4 regions of the Bacillus nitratireducens genome follow, and region 1 is predicted to be linked to each of the others. Evidence: predicted binding sites of a transcription regulator. Region 1 holds the regulator's gene; each other region holds the start of a gene.
The links. Region 1 encodes Rex, which represses fermentation and respiration genes when NADH is low (regulators of the CRP and FNR family bind a similar motif). Its sites were predicted from a motif close to TTGTGAAATATTTCACAA; they were not measured.
Positions count from the first base shown of each region.

Region 2: a site for Rex is predicted at 1,084-1,101, ahead of pflB (formate C-acetyltransferase). Genes of this name have one in related genera too.
Region 3: a site for Rex is predicted at 2,218-2,235, ahead of nirB (NADPH-nitrite reductase large subunit). Genes of this name have one in related genera too.
Region 4: a site for Rex is predicted at 1,245-1,262, ahead of Q3V31_RS25000 (lactate permease LctP family transporter). Genes of this name have one in related genera too.

Region 1 is NZ_JAUMJO010000023.1:7,265-11,197, reverse strand. Features, by position in the region: gene Q3V31_RS30150 (ABC-F family ATP-binding cassette domain-containing protein) at 1-725, opposite strand, end outside; gene Q3V31_RS30145 (redox-sensing transcriptional repressor Rex) at 913-1,542, shown strand; gene Q3V31_RS30140 (YdiK family protein) at 1,572-1,763, opposite strand; gene Q3V31_RS30135 (CPBP family intramembrane glutamic endopeptidase) at 1,760-2,509, opposite strand; gene groES (co-chaperone GroES) at 2,912-3,196, shown strand; gene groL (chaperonin GroEL) at 3,234-3,933, shown strand, end outside.
Region 2 is NZ_JAUMJO010000007.1:198,200-202,132, forward strand. Features, by position in the region: gene Q3V31_RS24290 (glycosyltransferase family 2 protein) at 1-872, shown strand, start outside; gene pflB (formate C-acetyltransferase) at 1,212-3,461, shown strand; gene pflA (pyruvate formate-lyase-activating protein) at 3,531-3,933, shown strand, end outside.
Region 3 is NZ_JAUMJO010000001.1:135,680-139,612, forward strand. Features, by position in the region: gene Q3V31_RS00725 (excalibur calcium-binding domain-containing protein) at 103-1,098, shown strand; gene ric (iron-sulfur cluster repair di-iron protein) at 1,301-2,008, shown strand; gene nirB (NADPH-nitrite reductase large subunit) at 2,252-3,933, shown strand, end outside.
Region 4 is NZ_JAUMJO010000008.1:123,553-127,485, reverse strand. Features, by position in the region: gene Q3V31_RS25000 (lactate permease LctP family transporter) at 1-1,198, opposite strand, end outside; gene Q3V31_RS24995 (TlpA disulfide reductase family protein) at 1,402-1,791, opposite strand; gene Q3V31_RS24990 (ArsR/SmtB family transcription factor) at 2,331-2,618, shown strand; gene Q3V31_RS24985 (acid-soluble spore protein H) at 2,822-3,001, shown strand; gene Q3V31_RS24980 (peptide MFS transporter) at 3,045-3,933, opposite strand, start outside.

The sequences.
Region 1 (3,933 bases):
CTGCTTTCTTTATTCGAAATTTCATATACTTGTGTAACAAGCTTATCTAAGAAATAACGGTCATGAGAAACGATTAAAATCGCGCCAGGATAACCTTGTAAATATTGTTCAAGCCAAGTTAATGTTTCAATGTCCAAATGGTTTGTAGGCTCGTCTAAAATAAGTAAGTCTGGTTTAGTTAATAATAATTTACCAAGAGCTAATCGTGTTTTTTGCCCACCACTTAATGTAGAAATTGTTGTCTGGTGCATCTCAACTGGAAAGCCAAGACCGCTTAAAATCGAGCGGATATCCGCTTCGTACTGATAGCCACCTTGATCTTTATAATCTAATTGTAATTGGTCATAATCAGCTAATAATTTCTCGTATATAGCCGCATTTGAAAAGTTTTCTTCTTTGCCCATCTCTTGCTCTAGCCTTCGAAGTTTTGTCTCCATTTGCTGTAAGTGTGTAAAGACGGTTAACATTTCATCCCAAATTGTTAAAGACGTTTCTAATCCGGTATTTTGAGCTAAATACCCCATTGAGACATCTTTCGGTTTTATAATTTCACCACCATCATGAGATAACTCACCAGCTATTATTTTTAATAATGTAGATTTTCCGGCTCCATTTCGTCCGACTAATGCAATACGATCTTTCGTTTGTACTTCCAATTTTATGTTTGCAAGAATCGTTTCTGCACCGTATAATTTCGAAAGCGCGTTTACTTGTAATAAAATCAATGTTTTCACCTCAAATAATTTCTTAACTTTGCCATGTTTATATTTCTCAATCATACTAAAAATAGTGTATAGTTTAAAATAAAGAGAGAATACTTCTTCTCTTTATTATACAAGGAAATTCATGAGTACTAAACTTCTGTATTTGATTCAAGTATATGAATAAAGATAGGAAGAGAGGAGAGGTTATATGGATCAGCAAAAAATTCCACAGGCCACTGCCAAACGATTGCCTCTATACTATCGATTTATCCAAAACTTATCTCTTTCTGGTAAGCAACGTGTTTCATCAGCCGAATTGAGTGAAGCGGTAAAGGTTGATTCCGCAACTATTCGAAGAGATTTTTCATATTTTGGAGCGTTAGGGAAAAAAGGTTATGGATATAACGTAAATTATTTATTATCATTTTTCCGTGAAACACTCGACCAAGATGATATAACACGTGTAGCACTTATTGGAGTAGGTAATTTAGGGACCGCTTTCTTACATTATAATTTCACGAAAAACAATAATACAAAAATTGAAATGGCGTTTGACGTTAGTGAAGAGAAAGTTGGAACAGAAATCGGAGGCATTCCTGTATATCATTTGGATGAACTAGAAGAACGTTTATCAACTGATATACAAGTGGCAATATTAACAGTACCCGCTACAGTAGCACAATCTGTGGCAGATAGATTGGCAGAAACGAACGTGCATGGTATTTTAAATTTCACACCAGCACGCTTAAATGTGTCAGAGAATATAAGGATTCATCATATTGATTTAGCTGTAGAGTTACAAACACTGGTTTACTTTTTGAAGAATTATCCACAATAAAACGCAGAGGAAGCGACCTCTGCGTTTTATTATTGTTTTTTCTTTGTGAATTTAACTAAGATAAGGCGAAGTGCCAAATTAAAATCAATTGTTGCCATAACTGCAAATAGTATTGTCCACATATTCCAGATTGTATCTGTTACGTTCGTAATGGCGAAACGTGTAAAAATACATCCAAGAAGAAAGTACAATGCAGCCATGAACAATGGTGAGTTTCTCATACAAAAAATCCTCCGATAAAGCCTTGCATTTTTTCAGCTTCTTTAATCATTTCTTGAATTTGTTCATTGCTTACTAAAACTTGAGCAACTGCAACTAATGTATTCATTGCAACATGGGCTGCAATAGGGACGATAATCCGCTTCGTTTTTACATATAAAAAGGCGAATACGAGCCCCATAGAAGTGTATACCAATAAGTGAGTAAAATCAAAATGAATCGCCGCGAATACAAGTGAACTAATGATAGCAGCAATAAAGAAGTTAAACTTCTTATAAAGTGTACCGAATAAAATTTTTCTAAATACGATTTCTTCCAAAATAGGTCCTATTATAGATATGACGATAAGGAACCAAGGTGTCGTTCTTGCGATGTCCATAAGTCTTTCTGTATTTTCAGAGCCAGGTGTAATCCCTAATAATCGCATTTCGATCATACCGGCAATACTTTGTGAAAATAGTGCTAAGAAAAATCCGATAAAAATCCATCCAACTGTAGCTGGAACAGTAGAGCGTATTTTATCTAAATGCCTGTCACGAATGTCTGTTCTGAGTAACCAAAGTACAACGCATAATGCAATGAAAAAGCTAATGATAGCCCAATGACCAGTTATGAGCTGAATTTTTTCCTCTCTAGTAAATCCCCTATTATCGTATAGTCCAGTTTTCAGGAGAAGCGGTAACCCGGCAATGCCTGATAACTGCATTAAAATGTATGTAACGATAATCCACCAATATTGTTTTTTCAAATGGTTTAACCATCCTTTCTAACGCTAGTGTATGAGATAAGGTAGGATAACATGTAAATATGCTACCTACGATATAAACTTTCATTTGAATTATATTTTTTTTGTAAATAAGTATTTGAAAATAAAATAGGAGACAGGAAAAAGTTGTGCATTTAGCGAAAACAACTTAGGGTGTCTTTCATATTGTAACATACAAGAAGTGGGAACAACGATTCATATGGTAAAGGCAGTAGAAGAAGTAATGCTATATAGGAAAGTGTATAAAGTAATTTGCGAAAAAATTATGATTTTTTTACTTGCAAAAGAAATTGAGATTATTTATTATTAGAAGTGTGTTAGCACTCGTGTGACTTGAGTGCTAATAAATAAAATTTACATAACAAAATGAGGAGGTTATTGTTCATGCTAAAGCCATTAGGTGATCGCGTTGTAATTGAACTTGTTCAAGCAGAAGAAAAAACAGCAAGTGGTATTGTATTACCAGACACTGCAAAAGAAAAACCACAAGAGGGTAAAGTTATTGCAGTAGGTACAGGCCGAGTGCTTGAAAATGGTGAGCGTGTTGCTTTAGAGGTAGCAGCAGGTGATCTTATCATCTTCTCAAAATATGCAGGTACTGAAGTGAAATACGAAGGTACAGACTACTTGATTTTACGTGAAAGTGACATTTTAGCAATTATCGGTTAATTATATACATTTTAAAAATCCAAGGGGGTCAATTATTATGGCAAAAGATATTAAATTTAGTGAAGAAGCACGTCGTTCGATGCTTCGCGGTGTCGACACTCTTGCAAACGCAGTAAAAGTAACGCTTGGACCAAAAGGTCGTAACGTTGTACTTGAGAAAAAATTCGGTTCACCACTTATTACAAATGACGGTGTAACAATCGCAAAAGAAATCGAATTAGAAGATGCATTCGAAAACATGGGTGCGAAATTAGTAGCAGAAGTTGCTAGCAAAACAAACGATGTAGCTGGTGACGGAACGACAACTGCAACTGTATTGGCGCAAGCTATGATTCGTGAAGGTTTAAAAAACGTAACAGCTGGTGCTAACCCAATGGGTCTTCGTAAAGGTATCGAAAAAGCTGTTACTGCTGCAATTGAAGAATTAAAAGCGATTTCTAAACCAATCGAAGGTAAATCTTCTATCGCACAAGTAGCTGCTATTTCTGCAGCTGACGAAGAAGTAGGTCAATTAATCGCTGAAGCAATGGAGCGCGTTGGTAACGACGGTGTTATTACTTTAGAAGAGTCTAAAGGATTCACAACAGAATTAGATGTAGTAGAAGGTATGCAATTTGATCGTGGATATGCATCTCCTTACATGATTACTGATTCTGACAAAATGGAAGCAGTTCTTGATAACCCATACATCTTAATTACTGATAAGAAGATTTCTAACATCCAAGAAATCTTACCAG
Region 2 (3,933 bases), on a different contig from region 1:
CAGAGCGGATAGTAGGCAGCGATGAGCGCGGAGGATACTATGATGGAAATAGGAAAAGAGAGAGTGTTTATCATACTTTAAAATTTGAAGAATTTTATCAAGGATGGGGCGTTACATCTAACTTGTATAAAGGAGAGAAATTATCGGTAATTATTCCTGTACAAGATGAAGAGAAAACAATTGGGAACGTTATAGAAGAGCTTCGCAAAATTGAACCTTTTGAAATCATCGTTGTTGTAAATGGTTCGTCCGATAAAACGGCAACAATTGCAAAAGACAAGGGAGCAACAACAATTGTATATAAAGAAGCACTTGGAAACGATGTAGGGCGTTCGCTTGGAACTTATTTTGCAAAAGGAGAAATTGTGTTATTTATAGACGGCGATTTTGTTATTCCAGCTAGTGAGCTATATCCCTTTGCAAAAGCAATTGCAGATGGAACAGATGTCGCATTAAATGATTTAAATCATTATTTAGATTTGAGAGTACCACTGCATCTTGTAACTGCATTTAAATATGCATTAAATTTAGCTTGTGATCGAAAAGATTTGGGAGTAGGCTCTCTTATTGCTGTACCTAATGCGTTTAGCCGGATGTGTTTGAAATCAATTGGGTATAGATCGTTACTGTCACCTTGCGTAGCGCAAGTGAAAGCTATTCTTTCAGGATTCGAAATCGCATGTGTAAGTCGTGTTGAGGTCGATAAGATGAACCGTATTCGTCCCAGTGAACATTTTGCAAAAATAGGTCATCCTCCAGCTGTCCTTCGAATTATAGGTGATCATATAGAAGGATTCGAGCAATTAATTGTATTGGAAGGTAGTCGTGGTGGATTCGATGATGGGAATAGAAAAAGAGATGTTTTAGAGTAGTAACAAAAAAAGTGTACAACGTATGTACACTTTTTTGCTCTGTTATAAAAACTATAACAGATTAGGAGATAAGAGTATTACAGCTCTACAATGGGTATCGTTCTTATATTACAAAATAGGACTCGTATATAAGAATACCAAAAAAATACAATTAAAGAAAGGGTTAATTCTAAAGAGTTTTATATGAGGTTAACACTATGTATGTAGTAGTTTGCTCAACATTTCACAAACATGTCACAACTATTTCGTCCACTTTCGAAAAAAAGTAGTATTCTAAGTGTGTAAGCTGTTATATAAAAAATCTTAGTCCTGTACTAATCAAAAATGGAGGAGATTAGGATGACTCAAGTATTAGAAAATGTAAAAAACGCGTGGGAAAACTTTAAAGGTGAAAAATGGAAAGCAGAGATTGATGTTCGCGATTTCATTTTAAATAATGTAAACGTTTACGAGGGAGAGGACTCTTTCTTAGCGGAAGCAACTGAAGAAACGAAAAAACTTTGGGATCAAGTAATGGATTTAACAACAAAGGAACGTGAAAACGGTGGCGTTCTTGATATGGATACAAAAATTGTTTCTTCTATTACATCACATGAACCAGGATATTTAAATAAAGATATTGAAAAAGTGGTCGGTTTCCAAACTGATAAACCATTTAAACGTTCTTTACAACCGTATGGTGGTATTCGTATGGCGGAACAAGCTTGTGAAGCGTATGGATATGAAATGGATAAAGAACTTAGCAGTATTTTCAGAGACTGGCGTAAAACTCATAATCAAGGTGTATTTGATGCATACACACCAGAAATGAAAGCGGCTCGTAAGTCAGGTGTTATTACTGGTCTTCCAGATGCATATGGACGTGGACGTATTATCGGTGATTATCGCCGCGTAGCATTATATGGTATAGATCGTTTAATTGAAGCGAAAAAAGCTGATTTTAATTTAACTGGTGGTGTAATGAGCGAAGAGACAATGCGCTTACGCGAAGAATTATCTGAGCAAATGCGTGCACTTCAAGAGTTAAAACAGATGGCTGCTTCTCATGGATTCGATATTTCTAAGCCAGCTACAAATGCACAAGAGGCTTTCCAATGGTTATACTTTGCTTATCTTGCAGCAATTAAAGAGCAAAACGGGGCAGCAATGAGTCTTGGACGTACATCTACATTCCTAGATGTTTACATTGAAAGAGATTTAGCAAATGGTACTTTAACAGAAGAAGCAGCACAAGAAATTGTGGATCACTTCATTATGAAATTACGTCTTGTGAAATTCGCAAGAACACCTGATTATAATGAGCTATTCTCTGGTGATCCAACTTGGGTAACTGAATCTATCGGTGGTATGGCGTTAGACGGTCGTCCGTTAGTAACAAAAAACTCATTCCGTTTCTTGCATACATTAGATAATTTAGGACCAGCTCCAGAACCAAACTTAACAGTTCTTTGGTCTAAACAATTACCAGAGAACTTTAAAAACTACTGTGCGAAAATGTCTATTAAAACATCAGCAATTCAATATGAAAATGATGACATTATGCGTCCTGATTACGGCGATGACTACGGTATTGCTTGTTGTGTATCAGCAATGAGAATTGGTAAACAAATGCAGTTCTTCGGAGCGCGTGCAAACTTAGCGAAAGCATTACTATATGCGATTAACGGCGGTAAAGATGAAAAATCGAAAGCGCAAGTTGGTCCTGAGTATGCACCAATTGCTTCTGAAGTATTAGATTATGAAGAGGTTATGCATAAGTTTGATATGACAATGGAATGGTTAGCGGGTCTATATTTAAACACATTAAATGTTATCCACTACATGCACGATAAATATAGCTACGAACGTATTGAAATGGCGCTTCATGATACAAATGTTCTTCGTACAATGGCAACAGGTATCGCAGGATTGTCTGTAGTAGCGGACTCATTAAGTGCAATTAAATACGCAAAAGTAAAACCAATTCGTGATGAAAATGGTATTGCAGTTGACTTTGAAATTGAAGGAGATTTCCCTAAATACGGTAACAATGATGACCGTGTAGATGAGATCGCTGTAAATCTTGTGAAAGCATTTATGAATAAACTTCGTAAGCATAAAACATACAGAAATTCTGTTCATACAATGTCAATCTTAACAATTACATCTAACGTCGTATACGGTAAGAAAACTGGTAATACTCCAGATGGCCGTCGTACTGGAGAACCATTTGCACCGGGTGCAAACCCAATGCATGGACGTGATACAAAAGGTGCATTAGCGTCACTATTATCTGTAGCTAAATTACCATATGAAGATGCACAAGATGGTATTTCTAATACATTCTCTATCATTCCAAAAGCACTTGGTAAAGAAGATGATGTACAAGTACGCAACTTAGTATCTATGCTTGATGGATATGCAATAAAAGAAGGACATCACTTAAATATTAACGTATTTAATCGTGAAACATTAATGGATGCAATGGAGCATCCTGAAAAATATCCACAATTAACAATTCGTGTATCTGGTTACGCTGTTAACTTTATTAAATTAACTCGTGAACAACAAATTGATGTAATTAACCGTACAATGCATGAAAGCATGTAAGTGAAAAAAGTGTCCCTTCGCTTTTAATATATAGCGGAGGGAGGCTGTTTCAATAAAGGAGGAAGTAACATGGTAAAAGGAAGAATACATTCTGTAGAGTCTTGTGGTACTGTTGATGGCCCAGGGATTCGTTATGTCATATTTACACAAGGGTGTTTATTACGTTGTCAATATTGTCATAATGCTGATACGTGGGAAATCGGTAAAGGTAAAGAAATAACAGTTGAAGAAGTGATGCAGGATGTGACATGTTACCTTCCATTTATTGAAGCTTCTGGAGGCGGTATAACGGTTAGCGGTGGAGAGCCACTATTACAGCTAGACTTCTTAACCCAGTTGTTTAAAAAATGTAAAGAAGCTGGTATCCATACAACGATCGATTCTTCTGGCGGTTGTTATTCTGAAGAGCCAGAATTCCAAAATAAGCTAGATATTTTAATGGACTATACAGATTTAGTTTTATTGGATTTGA
Region 3 (3,933 bases), on a different contig from region 1:
ATCCATTAAAAATAGTAATTTTCTAAATTAATATAAAACGTGTAATATCCAATAAATCCCTATATAATCTATAGAGAAAATCTTACAAATGGAGGTATAAAAATGGCGATTTTGAGTAATATTGGTGCAGCTTTATTTTTTATAGCTTTTATTCTTTTAATACTATGTATTATTTCATTCTTTAAGAAAACTGGAAAAACAAAACAATATGGTCGTCCTACTGTTATTCTTTTTATGATTTCAATTCTCTTAATAGAAATGGGCACTACAAAATCTGAACACCCAGTCATCGATTTTTTTGCTACTTTAAGTTTAATTTTATTTATTTTTTTCCTTGTTCTAGCAATCTTATCCGTAATTAAAAAGACAGGTGTAGCAAAAAAACAATTTATTATCACAGCTATTTTATTTGTCATTTTTGTTGCGCTATCAGGTATTTCAAGTCCTTCTTCTGAAAAAACGACAGCAACGAATAAACAAGTTGCTTCTAATAGTGAAGAGAAAAAAGATGACGAAAAGAAAAAGGAATTAGAAAAGAAAGAATCGGACGAAAAGACTCGTAAGCAAGAAGATGAGAAACGCCAAGCTGAGGAACTAGCTCGTAAGCAAGAAGATGAGAAACGTCAAGCTGAGGAACTAGCTCGTAAGCAAGAGGATGAGAAACGCCAAGCTGAAGAACAAGCCCGTAAACAACAAGAAGAGCAACAGCGTCAAGCTGAAGAACAGGCCCGTAAACAACTAGAAGAACAACAACGCCAAGCTGCTGAGCAAGCTCGTAAACAACAAGAAGAACAACAACGCCAAGCCGCTGAGCAAGCTCGTAAACAGCAAGAAGAGCAACAACGTCAAGCCGCTGAGCAAGCCCGCAAACAACAAGAAGAGCAACAACGTCAAGCCGCTGAACAAGCTCGCGTACAACAGGAACAACAAAAAGCACAGCAAACTCAAACAAAACCTGCTTCAGGAAATACAAGTAACGCATATTACAAAAATTGTGATGCAGTTAGAGCTGCTGGGAAAGCTCCTTTATATAGAGACAAACCAGGTTATAGCTCTAAACTTGATCGTGATGGCGATGGAGTTGCATGTGAAAAATAGTAGTAAAAAAGAAGCTTCTAGTAAGCTTCTTTTTTTATTATCAGAAACTATTGCGACGAATGCCCCTCCTCTTCCTTTTATAAAACTCATTTTATTATTCTCAAATCAGACACATAAAAAGTGATTTCAATCACCACATTATTTTTCATTTATCGCTATTCTTAATTTAGATATTACATTTAAACTTTATGGAGGCATTCATATGGAACATACATTTACTGAAACTTCAATTGTTGGTGAGATTGTTACACAATTCCCAAAAGCTAGTGATCTTTTTAAATCATATAGAATAGATTTTTGCTGTGGTGGTAATAGACCACTGATTGATGCAATTAATGAAAGAAATTTATCGGCTTCTGAGGTAATTACAGAGTTAAATACGCTTTATCATAATACGAAACTATTAAATGAATCTGAAATTGATTGGAAAAATGCTTCTTATCGCGAATTGATTGATTATGTAATTAATAAGCATCATCGCTATTTAAATGAAGAGTTGCCACAGCTAAGTCCATATGTGACGAAAGTGTTACGTGTTCATGGAGCAAATCAACCTCATTTAGCTCAAATTCATAAGCTATTTCATGAACTTAAAATGGAATTAGAACAGCATTTAATTAAAGAAGAAACGGAAGATTTCCCATTAATTTTAGAATTTGAACAAAATCCAACTGATGAAAACTATGAAAAGTTACGCAAAGTAGTAGATGAGTTGGAAAATGAACATAGCCACGCCGGAAATATTATAAAAGAACTTCGTAAGGTGACAAATGACTTTACTCCACCAGAAGGAGCTTGCGGCACTTATCGCCTTGTTTACCAGCGCCTTGAAGCCATTGAATCTGATTTATTTGAGCATATTCATTTAGAAAATAATATTTTATTTCCACGTGCAATTACAAAAGCATAAATAAAGTGCAGGACATGAGTATAAATGCTCATGTCCTGCTTTTTTATTGTATGGAATATATTTATACTTCCCCTCCCCCTCTACCCATATTCCCTTTCGCTTCTCCCTTCACATAAATCCGAATTTTAACAATTTGTGAATCATTATAAAAGTGTGATAAATATCACATCTTCCCCTTTTTTGATTTTCTATAATGAAAATATAATAATTTGTTCAGCATTTCACATAGAAAGGGAAATGAATATGAAAAAACGTTTAGTTATGATCGGAAATGGTATGGCTGGAATACGCTGTATGGAAGAAATATTAAAACATGATAGTGATTCATATGAGATTACTATTTTTGGAGATGAACCACATCCAAACTACAATCGCATTATGCTCTCTCATGTTCTACAAGGCAAAACAAATATGCAAGATATCATTATGAACGAATATAGTTGGTACGAAGAAAACGAAATAACTTTAAATACAAACGAGGGAGTTCAAAGTATTAACCGCGAGGAAAAAGTCATTGTCACAGAAAAAAATCGTACTCTTACATACGACAAACTCATTATCGCAACAGGTTCTAGTGCTTTTATTTTACCAGTTGAAGGTTCCACCCTTCCTGGTGTAACAGGATTTCGAACAATTGAAGATACACAATTTATGATGGATACCGCTAAAGAAAAGAAAAAGGCCGTTGTCATTGGTGGTGGATTACTCGGTTTAGAAGCCGCAAGAGGTCTTATTGACTTAGGAATGGACGTACATGTTGTTCATTTAATGCCTAGCTTAATGGAGCAACAACTAGATACGAAAGCAGCTTCCCTATTGCGTGAAGATTTAGAAGCGCAAGGCATGAAGTTTCTAATGGAAAAGAAAACTGTAAAGATTCTTGGTACAGACCATGTTGAGGGCATTCAATTTGAAGATGGTGAAGTTGTAGACTGTGATTTAATCGTGATGGCTGTTGGAATACGCCCGAATACGCAAATAGCAAAAGATGCTGGTTTACTTGTAAATCGCGGCATTGTAGTTAACGACTATATGCAAACAAATGATGAATCCATTTATGCAGTTGGGGAATGTGCGGAACATGGCGGTATCGCATACGGTCTAGTTGCCCCTCTTTATGAACAAGGCGCAATATTAGCAAAACATATAACGAATTTACAAACGGATGGATATGCGGGCAGCATCGTCGGTACGCAATTAAAAGTTGCAGGTTGTGATTTATTCTCTGCTGGCCAAATTTATGAAGATGATCAAACGAAAGCAATTTCAATCTTTGATGAATGTAATCGTTCCTATAAAAAAGTATTGATTCGTGACAATAAAGTCGTTGGTATCGTTTTATATGGTGACACAGCTGACGGTACACGCCTCTTTAGCATGTTAAAGAAAGAAGAAGATATACAAGAATATACAGCTGCTTCCCTTCTTCACAAAGCTGGTGAAGAAAGCGAACTTGACATTGCTACAATGAGTGCGGATGACACAATTTGTGGATGTAATGGCGTTACGAAAGGTGCAATTGTTCATGCCATTTTAGAACAAGAGTTAACTACTTTTGAAGAAGTTAAAGGATGCACGAAAGCCGCAGGATCTTGTGGTAAATGTCGTCCGCTAGTAGAACAAGTTTTATCTCATACACTTGGAGATGCTTTTGATGCCTCTGCACAATCTGCTGGTATGTGCGGATGTACAGCTTTATCACGTGATGAAGTTGTAGCGGCCATTCACGAGAAAGGTTTAAAATCTCCAAAAGAAGTACGAAATGTTCTTGGTTTTGCCCATGAAGATGGCTGTTCAAAATGTCGTCCTGCTTTAAACTACTATTTACGTATGGCGATTCCAGAAGAATATGCAGACGATAAATCGTCACGTTACGTTAATGAAAGAATGAATGGTAACATCCAGCATGATGGTACATTTTCTGT
Region 4 (3,933 bases), on a different contig from region 1:
GAACTTTTAGTTCTTTTATTGTTTCGATCATTAATTCTTTAATCATTTTGCCGTTTACACGGTAGACGATAAGTGAAACGATAATTGCTAATACAATCGCAGTAGTTGTAGAAGAGAATACATCTAGTTTGAAAATCGCTGCGAAAGGTGTATCAGCCTTTGTAATTGGTGCAGTTTTCATAACCGCATTATGAAGACCAGGGAATTGAATGTTAAATACTAAGTTTGCCAATGGACCATCCGGAGCAAATAAAGCTTTAATTGGTTTTAAATTAAAGATTGTTACAAATGCAGTTAAGAATACGAATGGAGACCAAGCATATAAAATTTGATTGAATGTATGAGATTCTTTTTCTTCTTGTTTTTCTTCTTTAGCAGAAGATTTTGGTTGCCAAACACGTAAGAATAATGCAAGAGCGACCATACTTACGACTGCTGCGAAAATATTAGTAAGTTCAGCGCCTAAGAAGTAAGTCACAAGGAACTGAGTAATTGCGAAAGAAACACCACTTACAAGAATACCTTGCCAAGTTTCTTTAATTCCTTTAATTCCATCGACCATTGAAACAAGTAAGAACGGTAAAACAATGCTAATGAATGGCAAAATGTAAACAGCTTGACGACCGACAGTTAATGCATCTAGCCCAGTTAATTGTGCAGGTACTGTAACTGGAATACCCATAGCACCCATAGCACCACCAGCGATGTTAGCTACTAAGCAAATACCTGCTGCTTTTAATGGATTAAAGCCCATACCTACAAGTAATGCAGCTGTAATAGCAACTGGAACACCGAAACCAGCTGCGCCTTCTAAGAAAGCACCGAAAGAATAAGCGATTAATAATACTTGTAAACGCTGATCATTTGTAATACTTGAAATGCTATCACGAATGACATTGAATTGTTCTGTTTTAACAGTTAATTTGTAAAGGAAGATAGCTGCGATAACGATAGTACAAATTGGATAAAATCCAGATAAAACACCGAATCCGGCAGATGCTACTGCTGCAGTTGCAGGCATTTTATAAACAAATATTGCAAGGATAATAGCAACAATCACACTGTAAAGACCAGCCATGTAACCTTTCATTTTGAATCCCACTAAACAAATAATGAAGCAAAAAATTGGGAGTGCTGCGATTAGTGCAGATAACCAAATGTTGTTTAATGGGTCATAAATTTGTGTCCAAGTACTCATAATAATGACAACTCCTATCTATTTTATGTGAAGAAATTCACATTATTTGTGAAACTATTCACAATCAACTTACATGCTTAGTATATTCTCCTTCAACACTATTGTCAACGTGAAAAAGTATAATTATTCCATAATAGTATTAAAAGTAACATTTTGTTCATAAAGTAGACAAAAAGCGTAATCAAATTAATTTGATTACGCTTTTATAAATTATTGACATATTCTTTCATTTTTTCATATGTCATTGGTCCTACATGCTTATATTGAATGACACCGTTTGAATCGATGACAAAAGATGTTGGAATACTGATAATTTGATATGCGGCACTTGCCTGTCCTTTCTGATCTAATAGGACGGGGAAGGTATATTTGTTTTCTTCAAGAAATTGTTTTACATTGTTCGGGTCTTTTTCAGTAGCTGTCGCATTTACAGCAACAATTTCAATCCCCATATCTTTAGTATCGTGATAAAACTTTTCCATATCAGGCATTTCTATTTTGCATGGACCACACCAGCTTGCCCAAAAATTCAATATTACTTTTTTTCCTTTATAGTCTGTAAGACGAACTTCTTGACCAGTGGTTGTTTCCAGAAGGAAATCGAGGGCAACATTGCCAACTTCAGTTCCAATGGGGATGTTTGACTTTGAAGCTATATCTTTTTTTTTGTCTAATAGGAAGTGATTGATAATAGTCCAACCGACCGCAATACTAAGTAACGCAATAATAAACCATTTTTTAATACTACATCCTCCTCCTTACTTAAATTTCCTTTTTTATCGTAACAAATTGGTTAAATATGGTCAAATTACTTTACGATAGGTTATCAATTATGGACGATATTTTACAATATCATTACTGTACATTTCAGTAAGGTGAAAATATAACAAAAAGCCTGATAAAACAACGTTTGTAAGCAAAGTATCACTAGCCCTTTATTTTGCTTTTTCGTTGTATCATATAGTATAATATTCAGAATCAGGAGGGATTTTTTCCTGAACTGTGTGCTGATAAAAGGAGGAAAAATTTTTCAGCATTATAGGTTGATAAAGTTATGTCGTGACAGGAAATATAAGAACAGATATATAAATAAATAATAAAGAAAATAAAAAACGAAAATGAGGGGAACTTTATGAACCAAAATCAATTTGACTGTCGTATTTCAGAAGAAGACGTACAGATGTTAAGAGCATTAGCTCATCCACTTCGTCTACGTTTAGTAATGGAACTAATGCAGCGTGGAACATGTAATGTAACACAATTACAAGAGGTATTAGAAATTCCACAATCAACTGTTTCACAGCATTTAACGAAATTAAAACAAAATAAAGTAGTACGCTTTGAGAGACGCGGGTTAGAAGTATACTATCAAGTTCATAACGATAAAGTAAGTGAAGTAGTAAAAACATTATTTTCTTAATTTTTGAATATTATGGAAAAAAGACGGATGAAATATACGTCTTTTTTTATTTGGAAAAGATGTAATAATAGGAAGAATTGAGAACGTATATAGTAGTGCGTCAGAAAGAAACAAACTATTGAAGTGCTAAATTGATGGAATATATTCTGAAGGGATATGAAAAGATAGAAAGGAGTGTAGTAAGCAAAAGGAGGGATAGTAGTATGGATGTGACACGTGTGAAACAAATCTTATCTTCTTCAAGTAGAATTGACGTTACATATGAAGGCGTACCAGTATGGATTGAGAGCTGTGATGAGCAGAGCGGAGTTGCTCAAGTATATGATGTATCTAATCCTGGAGAAAGCGTTCACGTGAACGTGACGGCTTTAGAGGAGAAGTAATAGAAAAGACGCTTCTAAATGTTTAGAAGCGTCTTTTTATTTCTTATTCCATCATATGTGCAATTTTCTTAGAGAACATAAGAAGTACTAATCCTAGCACGATTACGATAACACCAATGCTTGCGAATACTTCTAAATATCCTAAAGATTGAGTGAAAGCAGCTAATTGTCCTGCTAATAAGTTTGCAAATCCAGTACCAGCTAACCAAACACCCATTAATAATGATGCTAATTTAAGAGGAGCGATTGCACTTACCATAGATAATCCGATTGGTGATAAGAATAATTCACCAATTGTATGGAACATGTAAGTGAAGATAATGAAGAATAAGTTTGCTTTCATTGCAATATTACCTTCATCGCTACCAGTTTTTAAAACAGCTAAAGTTAGAACTAAATATCCAACCCCTAGTAAAATCATACCTAATGCCATTTTTGTTGGGATTTTTAAGTCACCATTTTTTGTTTTTGAAAGTTTAATCCATAATGCAGAAACCGGTAATGCTAGTAAGATAATGAACAATGGGTTTATAGATTGGAACCAAGGTGTTGGAATTGTAAATCCACCAATTGTACGATCCACGAACTTATCTGTGTAAAGTGTTAAAGAACTACCAGCTTGTTCAAATCCTGCCCAGAAGAATACAACGAAACAAGTTAAAATTAAAATTGCAGCTGTACGTTTTTTCTCTTGTGCTGTTAAAGGTTTTTTCTCAATTACTTTTGCATTGTTTTCTTTAGATTTCTTTCCGACAACAGTTGTTCCGATTGATCCTAAGTAACGAGGTGCTAATGTATTAAATGCAATCTGACCAATAATCATACCGATACAAGCTGTTAAGAATCCGTATTTATAATCTGTGAAATAACCGCAAATGAATGGAGCGATAAAAGCTCCTAAGTTAATTCCCATGTAGAAGATAGTGAAAGCA